4 regions of the Acidaminobacter sp. QWL-03 genome follow, and region 2 is predicted to be linked to each of the others. Evidence: riboswitches for the same ligand, from Rfam matches in the RefSeq annotation. Region 2 holds a riboswitch; each other region holds the start of a gene.

Region 1 (3,244 bases), 910 kb from region 2:
ATCGTCGTTTCCAGAGTTGAAAGTACCGGTTTTTGTGAGGCTAAGTTGTGGGTTCAATACCGGAGGGATGTAGTTGTAAGTGTTGGTAACAGTAGCTGATTTACTGTCACCAGCTGTAATTGTTATTTCATTTTGAGAATAGGATACATTCCAACGTGATCCTGGATCTTCTTCGGATATCACATATTTTCCTGGGAGCAGATTATCCCATGTTAACTCTTGATCATCTGCAGTAAAATCTTTTGTTAGACCATTTGGATAAGATGCACCTTCAGAGATGCCGGTTAATTTAATCTTGAACAAAAAAGTGAGGTTAGAAAGATCAGCATTTTCAATAGCTGTGATATTTTTTGTTATTTTGATTTCTCCTGTGGTAGGCGGAGTGTTCGTGATTTGAATTGTTGCTGTGTCAGATGCAGTATCATAGTTGCCATCATCATCATAGGCAATAGCTGTAGCGGTGTTGATATGATCTGCACCAGCACTGCCTAATATTAATTTGTTATTTGCAGTAAATGTGTGTGATTGACCTTCCGTCAGCCAAATTTCTTCATCACCTGTTGACCAGCTATAAATTGTACCTAATTTATCATCGTTAACAGAGGTGATTTTAACCGATTCGTCTCCATTATTTGTCACTGTGAAAGTAAAGTCAACATACTCACCGGATTCGAGAACGCTAGTACGGCTAGCAGTTTTTTCTAATGAAATGTCAGGCAGAACATCTTCAAAAGTAACAGATTCTTGATCTATCGCAATATCAAAGTTGCGATATTCATCGTATGCAGTAGCGGTTACTACGTTAATGTGATCATTGCCGAAGTTGCCTGAAATGAGCTGATCATTAAGCATAAATGTGTGGGACTCACCTTTTTCGAGCCAAATTTCATCGGCGCCTGTTGCCCATTCATATATTGTGCCCAGTTTATCATCAACAACAGTAGTGATTTTTACTTTGTTTTCGCCTGTGTTGGTGACTTGGAATGTGAAATCAACATAAGCTCCAGTCTCTGGGACTGAAGTTGGGGAAGCTGTTTTAGTGATTTCTATTTGAGGAAGGTAGATGCCGAAATAGTGACTTGGATCGGAGTCGGTAACTTGTTTGCCTGTAGTCGGATCGCCAGTTACCTTACCGATATTCACATATTGACCTGCAGTAGCTATACCTGTTGCAATACCAATCATAGATTCGCCTGGTGTGAGTGAGGTTTTTGGAAGAGTTACTTCAACTCCTTGATCATCAGTAACCTTAATGTTTTCAATAGTTACATTACCTATATTTGTCACTTCGTAGGTCCATGTAACCACATCTCCAACTGGTATCATAGGTCCAGTAGTAGTGTCTGCATCTTCTCCGTTAGTGAATTTCTCAATATCAATTGCAGGAGTCGGTTCAAAGACTCTAACACCCCATTCTTCAAAACCAGAGTCGTTTGCAAATTGTCTTCCAAACTCTGTAAATAGCACAACATATTTACCATCTTTGTTTTCAAACAATGTTTCTGGTATTAAGACTCTATAGTCTCTTTTACCACTACCTGTATTTGCTCTATAGTCCATTTTTATTGAGTTATCGCCTAGATCATAAACAATACTGGCGTCTGTGGTAAAAGTATATTCTTCATCGTCATAATTCGTGATATTTGGTACATCAGTCAACCAAACTTGAAACTTATCAAGGCTGATATACCATTCTGGACCACTCCCCGGTTCGTTAAGATCTAATTGAAACTCTCTATATAACTTCTCTTCATATACAATTAGTGGCACATTACTGAGCAAAAAAGATCTATTGAACTGTGGAGAGTTATCTTCATCAAATTGAACCTTTCTTAAGTCGCTATTATAACCCTTTTCAATACTCTTATTTGAATTAGTACGCAAAAATGAAGAAAATGTGCCACTACCTGCTGCAGCGTTTGATTGAAACATTTCCCATATTGCATTATTAATGGTTTCTGGTTTAAGTATCGGTCTATCTGTTGTTAAATCATAATTAGATAGAGCCCAGGTTGAAGGATACGCTGTAAAGGTTGGTAAAGTTAGTAGTAAAATTAGAAGTATTGACAAAAATCTACTTTTTTTACTCATTTCTCTCACCTCTCTAAATAATTTGAAATGCCTTAAATCTCTCTCTGGATGGTTCCTCTCTATATTTCCGATTGGGTCGAAGTGGAATGGTCAGTCTTCTTGAATTTCTGTAAACAAAAAGACTGCCATGACAGCAACAGGTTCGTTGTGCATAGCAGCCGGACGATCGTAGTCTATCCCTTAGACTCCTGGCTTTGCGTCCCCGTCTTTCGACGGGTTTGCCCTTGGTATGCGGTTCGGAGTAATGAATTCTGTGTTTTCAGCAGAAATTATTGTGCAACCCCCTCCTTATTTTTCTTATTAGTTCAGCCATTTAAGGTTTGATATTATATTATGTTAACCAACATAAGCATTTCCAATGGTTCCACTGATTAAATACCCTTTTCTCAAAATCTCATGCATCAAATATAAAAAATAATAAATTTAAATTTGTGTTGATAACAAAGTGCTGTGACGCTTATGAAGTTGAAAAACTATGGTATTTACTACTTTCGTCCTTGTGAATGAAAATTTTGGGGTCGTTCAGAATATTTTGAAATCTTTTTGAAACTATTTTGGGAGGATGTTACAGGACCATCGGCGGGGAGGGGGTGAAAGGAGGGGGGGTAAATCAGGTTGGAGAGGTGGATTAATGGGCAGACAAAAACCGGACCATCCAAGGACGATCCGGTTTTGGGGTTTTCTTTTCAATACTGGTATTTCAGGAATGCTCCTGCGAGGAGGAGCAGGGTGCCGAGGAGATTGAGCATGCCAATCTGTGCTTCACCGGTTGGTGGGAGTTCATTTGGCGGCTCCCAAGGGGGAGCGCCTAATGGCGGCGGATCTTCCTCAACGATTTCCGTATCAGGTGGTTCATCAGGCGGACCCAGTGGTGGATTAGGCTCCGGCGGAACGTCTTCCGTCGTAGTGTCCCTGTAGTTGCCCACGTTGAAGGTCAAGGCCTGAGTGGAGTTGATGGAGATTGGCGGGGAGAAACCATCGGCGGAAAAGGATGGGGAAGTGATGGTGTAATCGCTGACTTCCCGCAGATAGTAGGTGCCATACCTCAGGTTGGCGAAGGTGAGGTCGCCCGCGGCGCTGGACTTCTTGGTGTGCAGCAGGGTGGTCTTGTCCGCGGCGTAGAGTTCGAAGGTGATGTTTTGCATATCGAACT
Region 2 (3,244 bases):
CGAGTACCGTGACGTTTTCCTTGGGCAGATTCTTGACCGCGCCGCTGACCAGCGACAGGATGCCTTCCACCTGCGGCGTTGTCAGACCTTTACCCGGCTGCAGTTCAATCACGACCGTGGCTGAGGACGCCTGAATCTCTTTTTCAAACAAGGAACTCTCAGCCAGATTCAAGTGAACCCTGGCATATTTGACTTCTTCCAGTGCTCTAATGGTACGCTCCAGTTCCCCTTGGGTTGCCCGCTGAAACATGATTTTCCGGTCCTGGTCTGTGACCATAAGGCCCTGATTGTCAAAGAGCTCGAAGCCGATGGTCGTATCCGGCAAACTCCCATTCATAGCCAGCTTAATTCTCAAGTCATTGACGACCTTGTCATCTACCAGAATAGTCGTACCGCCGTCTTCCAGTTTATATTTCACAGTGCCCATGCGATCCATTTCTTCGACAATCGCCGCTGCGCTGTTGAGTTCAAGTCCGCTGAAAAGAACCACATAGTTGACTTTGCCCAGGATCAGGACATAAAGCGCAAAAAACAAAATCAGAGAGAACGCGGCTGCCGCCATCAATCTCTTTGACATTAAACTCAGTGCATTAAATTGTTCCCTGATCCTAATCCAGGCCGTGCTCAACTTCGCCATCGATCCTTCTCCTCATAACAGCTTTATAACTGCATAGTCATCATTTCTTTATAAGCTTCCACAACCTTGTTGCGCACTTGCATGGTCATTTCCAGCATCAGCTTCGCTTCCTGAGTCGCAATTAAAACTTCATGAAGCTCGACCGAATCTCCGCTGACGAGCTGCTGCGTCAGTCCATCCGCTCTGATCTGAGCGTTTTCCACTTTTTCAAGCTGTGTTTTAAGCAGGTCACCAAAGTTGACAGTACCGGCTTCGCCTGCCCCACTATTGATCCCTGAACTTTGCGAAACGAGATTATTGAGCGGCATCATTTGAGTCAGTACAGGATTAATTGCCATTCAGATTGCTCCTCTGCTGCATTTTTTGAGTGACTAACGTCCTATTTCAAGGGTTTTAACCAATATGGCCTTGCTCGTATTCAGCGCCGTCAGATTGGCTTCATAAGCCCGGCGGGCGACCATCATATCGATCATCTCCGTCATGAGATTGACGTTTGGCATCCGTACATAGCCATTTTCATCCGCGTCAGGATGCTCCGGTCTGTAAACCAGCGGCGTCTCTTCGTCAGACTCTACAACCGCAACCGCTTTGATGCCTGAACTGACCTGCTCCGGACGTCCGGCTCTGTTCATTTCAGTTTTCAATTGTTCCTGAAATACCGCGATCTTTCTTATGTAAGGCCCACCTTCTTCTGTACGGGTGGTTTCCGCATTCGCTATGTTGGTCGAAATGGTATCCATGCGGAAGCGTTCTGCCGTCAAACCGCTTGTATGAATGTTCATGGCGTTAAACATCCCCATGCTTACCTTCTCCCCTCATGAATCACATAACTCATTGTCTGATACTTTTGATTCAGCTGCTGAATCAAAGTCTGGTATAGGATTTGGTTCGCGGCCATCAGGCTCATTTCCTGATCCAGATCGACATTATTTCCGTCATTGTTCATGCGGCTGCTCTGGTCTTTTACAACTTTTGGCGCAATGTTGCCAATTCTGATTTTGGCATTTTCGAAATTCTTGTTTTTCTGAGCTTCCCCAAGTGCTTTTTTAAGTTCTCCTTCAAAAGAAACCCGGCTGGCTTTGTAATTTTTAGTGTTGAGATTGGCCAAATTCGAGGCAATGGCTTCCTGTCTTCGCTGTGACCCTTCAATGGCTTTCGTCAGGGCCTGATAAGTTAAATCATTTTGGATCATAGCGCAAGCACCACCTCTCTCATTTTTTGACTTCCGGATTTTGTATGCCAGTTCAAAATTACATTTTATTACAATTCCGCATAATTATATTACATTATTTTCACTAATTTGGGAATATTTTCTTTTTTATGGCATAGAAAAAACTTCCCTACTGGCACTCGGCTGCCATATGAACTGATTTACATAGTCCACTTAGGCCCGTTCTTTTGCGTCCCAGGCTTTCGCCTGGTTTGCCTTTTTCTGAAAAGTTTTCGGAGATGAATGCTGAATAGACTCTGGAATTGTGACATAGCTGATGTGTTCGGCCAAGCCGAGGCTGTAATTCCTGATAAATCCAATTCAATGATTCAGTCATTCGATTCTGGATGCGATAATTTTGAAGCAATACTCTGTTATGTTAATTGTCAATCTTGAGAAAAAACATAACAAATTAATCTTAACACATGAAAAGTAACAATAAAATAACAAACTTCAAAAAATATCGGATATTTCGACACTTTTCTCATCTTTGTTAATTATTCACAGAAACTTATAATTTTTAGGATTCTTAGGCTTTTGTATCCAGTCCGGAAATCCGTTCCTCAGAGGCAGTCAAAATCTGACTGGACAAAGCTTTCGCTTTCCTGACACCTTTCATTTCTAGGACCAGCGCTTCCTTATGATTTTTCAGTTTTAACTGGTGATTTTGATGCAATTTGTATATTTTTTCTAGCACCTGTTGAATGGCAATTTGAAAGTCTGAAATGTCCAAAATGTCATTTTTTCCCTTATTGTCCCATTCAGGGTTTACACTTTGATCCAACGCTTTGATCTGATCCATGCAGACTTCGACCACGTCTGACAGCTCAGGATCACCAGGCTCATACTCCGTATAAAGTTTTTGCCAGGCTTCCAGCAGACTTAAACGCGTCGACAGATAGCTCAGCAATCTTTGACATTCCATGGCATTGCCCCGCTTCCTCACCTAAATTTGCTGCCAGCTTCCTCTGAGTTCCTCCAAATATTGACGAATCTCAATGAGGGCCGTGGGATCTTTTTTAATATTGGCTTGCACCAGTGACCAGCGGAAGTACTCATACAGTTTGTATAAATCCTTTGCAATGTCGCCTCCCTCATCGAAATTCAGGGTGACCATCAGCTCTTCAATAATCAGCTGACCTTTGAGAATTTTTTGGTGGGCGATCTGAAGGTTCTTGACTTCAAGCGCAGCTTCTGCCGCCTTCAAGTTTTGAATCACTCCGTCATAGAGCATCAGGATGAGTTTTTTTTGCGGCGCCGTACTGACCTGGGCCCCGCCATAAGCTTGGTTAGCCTGTCTGAGGGCTGTATTGTATGCACTCATGTTTAACATCCCCTATTCACCTGACTGCATGCCGCCTAGTTGGGCCGCCAGCCAGTTCGATTGCGTCTCTGAT
Region 3 (3,244 bases), 380 kb from region 2:
AGCTTTTCTCCGGGTCTGAGTCCGGTAAACTTGATCTCAATATCCTTGTAAGGCTCCAGACCCGACAACCTGATCAAGTCTTCCGCCAAGTTAAGAATTCTCACCGGCTCTCCCATATCCAAAACAAACACATCTCCGCCCTTGGCAAGGCCGCCAGCCTGAAGCACTAGTCTCGAGGCTTCAGGAATGGTCATGAAGTAGCGAACCATGTCCTTGTGGGTCACCGTCACCGGTCCACCTTCTTGAATTTGTTTCTTGAAGAGCGGGATGACGCTGCCGTTGGAGCCCAGAACGTTGCCAAAGCGCACTGCGGTAAAGACAGTTTTATGAGATTCCACGGATTGGACGATCATCTCTGCAATCCGCTTACTGACGCCCATTACACTGGTTGGATTCACTGCCTTGTCCGTCGAGATCAAAACAAATCGTTCAGTCCCATAATTTATTGAGGCATCAACGAGTTTCAGCGTTCCAAAGACGTTGTTTTTTATAGCTTCACGGGGACTTCTCTCCATTAAAGGTACGTGCTTATGGGCAGCCGCATGAAAGACGACTTGTGGTCTTAAGTCATTAAATACTCTGAAAAGTTCTTTGCGATCTCTTACAGAGGTGATTACCATGTCCAGTTCAATGCCGCCCAGTCCTCTTGACCTCAGTTCGTTAGTCAGGTCATACACGGAATTTTCATTAATATCCAGGATGATCAGCTTCTTGGGTGCAAACCTCACTATCTGCCGGCAAAGTTCGGATCCTATAGATCCTCCCCCACCTGTGACAAGAACGGTTTTCCCTTCCAAATAGTCCTTGATCCCATCCATATTGAGGGTAATCTCATCTCTTCCCAGCAGGTCTTCAATTTCCACATCTCGGATTCTTTTAATGTCGACGTTATCAATCATCATTTCTTCCAGTGACGGCACAGTTTTGACTTTTGCTCCGGTTCTCTTGCACTCCTCCAAAATCTCTTTTCGATCCTGCATTGGAACTGTAGGGATAGCCAGAATAATTTCGTCAATCCTTTGACGTTTCGTCACACTTAAAATGTCATACCGGTTGCCCATGACTTTTATGTCGTTGACCAAAGTGCCTTCTTTTCGTGGATCGTCATCTATAAAAGCTTTAGGGTAACCAAACCGCTGCGGTTCTGACAGCAGGTGTCTCGCCATCATCCCTCCGGTGCGCCCCGCCCCTATGATCAGGATGTTTTTATAGCTTTGGCCAATAGTATAGGCACGATTCTTCAGTCTTCTTATAACTCTGTAGCTCAAACGGAATCCACCAATCAGAACAACATCAAAAAAGGAGATCAGTAGGAGACTTTTATAGCTGAACGCGCCTTCCAGGTAAACATCCATGAACGCCACCATCAAATGACTCAAAATGCCAAAAGAGGCAATTCTAATGAGTCCATCCACACTGGCATGCTCCCAGAGGCTGTCATAAAGCATAAGAAGCTTCATCATCAATAGTTTTAATCCGAGCATAAGGATGATAAAGGTCAACCCATTCTCAAGAAGAAAAAATAACCGCTCAAAATTCGCTTTCAGAATGATGGCAATGACAATGGACGCAAAGAGGAATGCTATATCCAGTAAAACAATTGAGAATTTTCGCGTCGATTTCATAGTCGATCCCCCTGGTTTTATTATGTAGAAATAACGATTTATGGCATCATTAGATACAACCATACGCCGTCATTTATTATACACGATTACAATTGTCGAATGTTAGGTTTTAATGTCGAATTAACATATTTTCAATATAAATACATAAATGATAATTTGCACAAAAAAACGACAGTCCATAGCTGCCGTTAATATGTTGCAACTGGCTGACTTTTCCGATTGGAGGAAGCCCCTCTAGCTTTGTGTCCCATGGTTTCCCACGGTTTACCAAATGTGTTAGTAACCTATATAATTACAAGTTTATATCGCCATTAACAACTATAGCATATCTTCAGAAAATTTGTAGGTCGAATAATGTCGAACCTATAAAAATGTTGAGAAAATATGGTGAAATGTTAGGAAAACGTATTATGTTATCCTTTTCTCCGTATTTTTATGAATAATAATGCGCCAGCAGAAGCCGTATCCGACTGTCTGACTGGCGCCTTCTTTATTTAATACACAAACGGCTGCACATCAAAGGACATGGACCTCAAATAATGCGTTACGCCTTCAGCATTCACCGGATCATAGTAATCTATGTAAGCTCCAATGGTATAGAACTCACATACCCTGAACTCAAATGGATCCTCCCCCGGTTCAAAGACCGGTGTAATCCAAGCCAAGAAATGATCGCTGTCCGCACTGATTTCTGTCATGGTAATGACACTTTCGAAGTAATCGTAGGAGAACATCAGCACTTCAGCCGTCTCAACGACGTTTGGATCTGTGTTGAGATCCGGATCTATCAGATAAAGCTCAATGGGAACGTAAGCATAGTGCGTTTTGCCCTCCGGCAGGAGCATAAGGATTTCTGCGGTGTGAGTTGGTTTTACTTCCGGTACCTCAGACTGAGGGTCTTCGGTTTGCGGCTCTTCAGGCTGCGGATCTAAGGGTTGTGGATTTTCGGGCTGAGGATCCGTTGGCTGCGGGTCTTCCGGTTGTAGGACCGGATCCGGCTGAGGCGCTTCAATCACTGGCTCAACAGGTTCTGCAGGCTCTTCTGGCGTTTCGGCTGGTTCTGTATCCGCCGGAGGCTCAGAGACAACCGGAGGCTCTGTAGTGACGGGAGGTTCGGGTTCAGGGGTTGGATCTGGCACCGGCTGAGGTTGAGGTTGTGGTTCAGGCTGTGGTTCCGGTGCCGGTGTTGGCTCAGGATTTGGTGTGGGATCAGGCTCCGTCCCATCGGCTATTGGCGTCTCGACTACCGGCTCTGTAACCACCGGCTCACCCAGCGGAACCGGTTTTGGCACTATGGCCGTCAATCCTTCTCTCATCCACTGCAGCTGAGACTTTGCCACCAGACAAATGGCCTCAGCATGGGTGAGCCACTGACGGCTTTTGAAGGATCCATCCGGGAAGCCTTTAAAGATCCCCTTTTGAGTCATCCCCAGGACAGACTCCAGAGCCCACTGTGGAATATCCGGCTGATCCGTATAAAGCTGCTGCTCCAGGATTCTTTCAGCTTTCATCAGATGATGAAGGTAGAAGGCGCCTTCCATTCTTGTGACATTGAGTGTTGCTGTGACTTCGGAGCTTTCACTGATTCCGCTTGGAATTTCAAAGGCTTCAAGGCCCTC
Region 4 (3,244 bases), 900 kb from region 2:
TCTTCATGGAGGTGAATGTCCATCTTGCCATCTTTGAGATCCTCAGGTGCGGTGATTTCAAAGGTGCTGTGTTCTTCGAGGACATAGTGGCCAAATTCGAGGTTGTTGAAGACCAGTTTGCCGTCTTCATCTGTTTCGCCGCTTGCGACTTCCATCAGAGAAATGGCTGATTCACTGGTGGATGGCATGTCATGTTCCATGAAAAGTTTGAATTCAATATCTTCAAGGGCAGGTTCACCGTTATCCCAAATGCCGTCTTTGTCTACATCGACAAATTTCCAGATGGTGATAGCGCCAAACTCTTCTTCCTCTTCACTAAAGTAGTTCCCAATTCCAATTTCAAGCGGATTTTCAAAATCTTCGCCGCCGACCTCGATCATCATGAAACCGTCATCGTCGAAGCCTGGTGTCGTGATTTTCGCGCTGCTGTGCTCTTTTAAATAGTAGGTGCCAGCTTCGAGACCGCTGAAGAGAAGTTCGCCGTCCTCATCCGTGTAACCGTGCTGGAGAGGGTTTTCGTCTTCAGGATCTTCGAAGAGCATGAAGTGAATGTCTTCGAGGAAATCGTCGTTGCCGTTCATTTTGCCGTCTCGGTTGAGGTCTTCGAATTTAACGATTCTAACGTCGAAGGTGTCATCCGGGATAATGTTGCCAATTTCGACTCGGGTGGTTTGGTCTTTGTTGATGGAGATGGAGAGGAGACCATCGGTAAAGACTTGTCCTGTGATTTGGTAGTCGGACAGTTCTTTAATGGTGTACTCGCCAACCGGGAGGTTGGTGAGCTCGATCAGGCCGTCGTCATCCGTAGTGAATGGGGAGTCTTCGAGTGCCTCGTCGTCTTCGTTATAGATTTCGAACTCGATGCCGGAGAGGGCATGCTCGTCGTCCTCGTCAAATTCGCCGTTCTCGTTCATGTCGTGAAATTTAAAGATAGTCAGGCTGCCGAATTCAGGGTCTGGTTCGTCAGGCTCGCAGATTTGAATGTGGATGTAGCCGAACCATGCGCCGCTGCTCTCTTCAGAGTCAATAACCGTGCCGGCATAAGCGGTTTCTCCGCCGACAGCCAGGTGAAGGATGAGATAGAGATCCTGACACTGGCCTGGGTTGAGATCATCGAGGTCAAGGGTTATTGGACCGATGTCAAAATCTTCTTTTGCTGGATTAAAGCTTCCTTTGTGTTCAGCCTGGCCAGGTGTTGGACGTGAGTCTGGCAGGGTATCGAAAATGTCCAGATGGAACTCGCTGGCTTTTTGGCCATCATCCAGGTTCACGTCGATGGTTAACTGGTCGCCATCGATCATCACGGTGGCTTCACCGATCACCATATTCTGACCTGCCGTAATATCAAAAGTACCTTCAAAGTCGTATGCCGTCACCGCCAGTGACGGAAAGCTCATCAGCACCATGGTCAACATTATGCTCAAACTCAGAAGCCGCTTAACTTTTCTTTTCATTCCTAACATTGTTCTCACCTCTCGCTTTCTTAGTATTCGTAATCGCCTCAAATGCGTCACTTGCTCTCAAGGGCAAATAAAAAGCTGCCATGACAACACAAAACGGTTGTACATAGCAGCCGGTCGACCATAGCTCGCACTTTAGGCCCTGGCTTTGCGTCCCCGACTTTCGGCGGGTTTGCCCTTGTATGTAATGAGGTTTTGTGTGGCCAGGCAGTTACAGGGGTCAGAGGGAGATTTGCTGTGGATCTAAAACTATGTAGTGTGGCGGGGTGTTTAAAAATTTTTAACTGCTTCTTGATAGTGCATAGTTACCCTGGCAGAAGGGGTTTAAGCGTTTTTCGATAATGATTTTCATTAACAATATGATCAAAAAAGGGGCGTAAGTTGGGTGACGCGGACGGATTCAGAGTTGGTGACGCGGACAACTTTCAAACTGGTGCCAGAGCTTGTTAGGATGGCCTCCTCAAGTCACAAAAGGCGCCCCCGAAACCCCGGGAGCGCCTTAGAGCTTATTACATACTACTCAGATCTCCACATTGTGCCGCATTAGTTCCCTGGCATTCTCACAACTGCGTGAGCTGCGACGTAGACTGGACCTGTAGCAGCGATACTGACACCATCCTCATATGGGAATTGGCCAGGGGAGTCAGTCATCTTGCCGTTTTTGAGTTTTGGAAGATTGGATGTGCCAATCCAAACATGAGTGTCCATCAATTCAAAGCCGTCCAGCATGTGGTAGGTCACGGTGACGTAACCGCCGGAGTAAACAATTTCAACATGTCCAACTAAAGTGCCATTTTCTACAATGTTGCCGCCAGCGCCAGCGATTAAGTCGTGGATTTCGCTATATCCATCGGTGATAGGACCAATATTCCAGCCCCAGTTGTTGGATTTCACGGAATCCAAGTTTTTGTTATTACCTAGTGCCCAAGCGGTTTCATCGTGGTATGCCATAGTGTTAGTGATTGTCACCATGGCAGGTGAGACTGCGCCTGCAACGACCATCACAGATTGCGGACTGATGTTGGAGGTGAAGTTTTCACTGCCGACAAATGCCAGCTCTGTGAAGGTATATTCACCAGGGATCAAGTCGTCCAAAGTTACGGAACCAGATCCGGTTACTTGATCGATCTCAATTACAGCTGCAAACCCTAACAGATAGGAAGGACCAGTCACGACTACGACGATTTCTTCAGGCCATAAGGTCCCATCGCCGCCGATGAAATTCTTAGTGATCGTCAGCGAACCCGTCATGAAGACGTTCGTGAATTCAACAGATGCCACTTCGCCGTTTTCCACTTCGATTTCAATTGGAAGGGTTGGTGCCATCCAACCGGATGGAACGTTAACTTCAGTGATTTCATAGGTGCCAGGAAGGAGATTTTCAAGTTTTACATAGTAGCCATCAGCTTTTTCAAGTGTCACATCCAGACCGTCCGGATCATAGGAAGGTCCTTCAATGTGAATGTCAATTGTCTCTGGAAGCATGGATTCTTCAAATCCCACAACGCCTTCGTAATCGAAGAGTTTGGTGATTTCCAGATCACCAGGGACGTAGACGTTGGTGAAGCTGATGGAGACGAGACCATCGGCTAAAACTTCTTTATTAATTGGAAGGTCAGGCGCCTCCCATTCGTCCCCAACGTTGATTTCGTCAATGCTGTAGTCGCCAGGGATCAGGTTTTCAAGCTTCACGTAGTAGTCGTCAGCTTTATAGAGTGTGACATCCAAACCATTCGGATCATAGGAAGGTCCGGTGATGTGAATGTCAATAGAGTCTGGCAGCA

Evidence for each region. A riboswitch is a leader RNA that binds a small molecule or an ion and turns the genes downstream of it on or off. The one in region 2 is predicted to bind cyclic di-GMP.
Region 1: another riboswitch for cyclic di-GMP. It lies ahead of AC4PHM_RS12035 (DUF7507 domain-containing protein); the one in region 2 lies ahead of flgB (flagellar basal body rod protein FlgB).
Region 3: another riboswitch for cyclic di-GMP. It lies ahead of AC4PHM_RS05795 (polysaccharide biosynthesis protein); the one in region 2 lies ahead of flgB (flagellar basal body rod protein FlgB).
Region 4: another riboswitch for cyclic di-GMP. It lies ahead of AC4PHM_RS12015 (SpaA isopeptide-forming pilin-related protein); the one in region 2 lies ahead of flgB (flagellar basal body rod protein FlgB).

What each region holds. Positions count from the first base shown of each region.
Region 1 covers NZ_CM178752.1:2,572,717-2,575,960, reverse strand. Annotated here, with positions in the region: gene AC4PHM_RS12035 (DUF7507 domain-containing protein) at 1-2,091, opposite strand, end outside; cyclic di-GMP riboswitch class I at 2,242-2,324, opposite strand; gene AC4PHM_RS12030 (MSCRAMM family protein) at 2,778-3,244, opposite strand, start outside.
Region 2 covers NZ_CM178752.1:1,662,730-1,665,973, forward strand. Annotated here, with positions in the region: gene fliF (flagellar basal-body MS-ring/collar protein FliF) at 1-637, opposite strand, end outside; gene fliE (flagellar hook-basal body complex protein FliE) at 661-975, opposite strand; gene flgC (flagellar basal body rod protein FlgC) at 1,009-1,437, opposite strand; gene flgB (flagellar basal body rod protein FlgB) at 1,440-1,829, opposite strand; cyclic di-GMP riboswitch class I at 1,980-2,074, opposite strand; gene AC4PHM_RS07660 (hypothetical protein) at 2,377-2,772, opposite strand; gene fliS (flagellar export chaperone FliS) at 2,794-3,171, opposite strand; gene fliD (flagellar filament capping protein FliD) at 3,184-3,244, opposite strand, start outside.
Region 3 covers NZ_CM178752.1:1,281,275-1,284,518, forward strand. Annotated here, with positions in the region: gene AC4PHM_RS05795 (polysaccharide biosynthesis protein) at 1-1,625, opposite strand, end outside; cyclic di-GMP riboswitch class I at 1,820-1,904, opposite strand; gene AC4PHM_RS05800 (S-layer homology domain-containing protein) at 2,120-3,244, opposite strand, start outside.
Region 4 covers NZ_CM178752.1:2,558,166-2,561,409, reverse strand. Annotated here, with positions in the region: gene AC4PHM_RS12015 (SpaA isopeptide-forming pilin-related protein) at 1-1,463, opposite strand, end outside; cyclic di-GMP riboswitch class I at 1,566-1,647, opposite strand; gene AC4PHM_RS12010 (MSCRAMM family protein) at 2,004-3,244, opposite strand, start outside.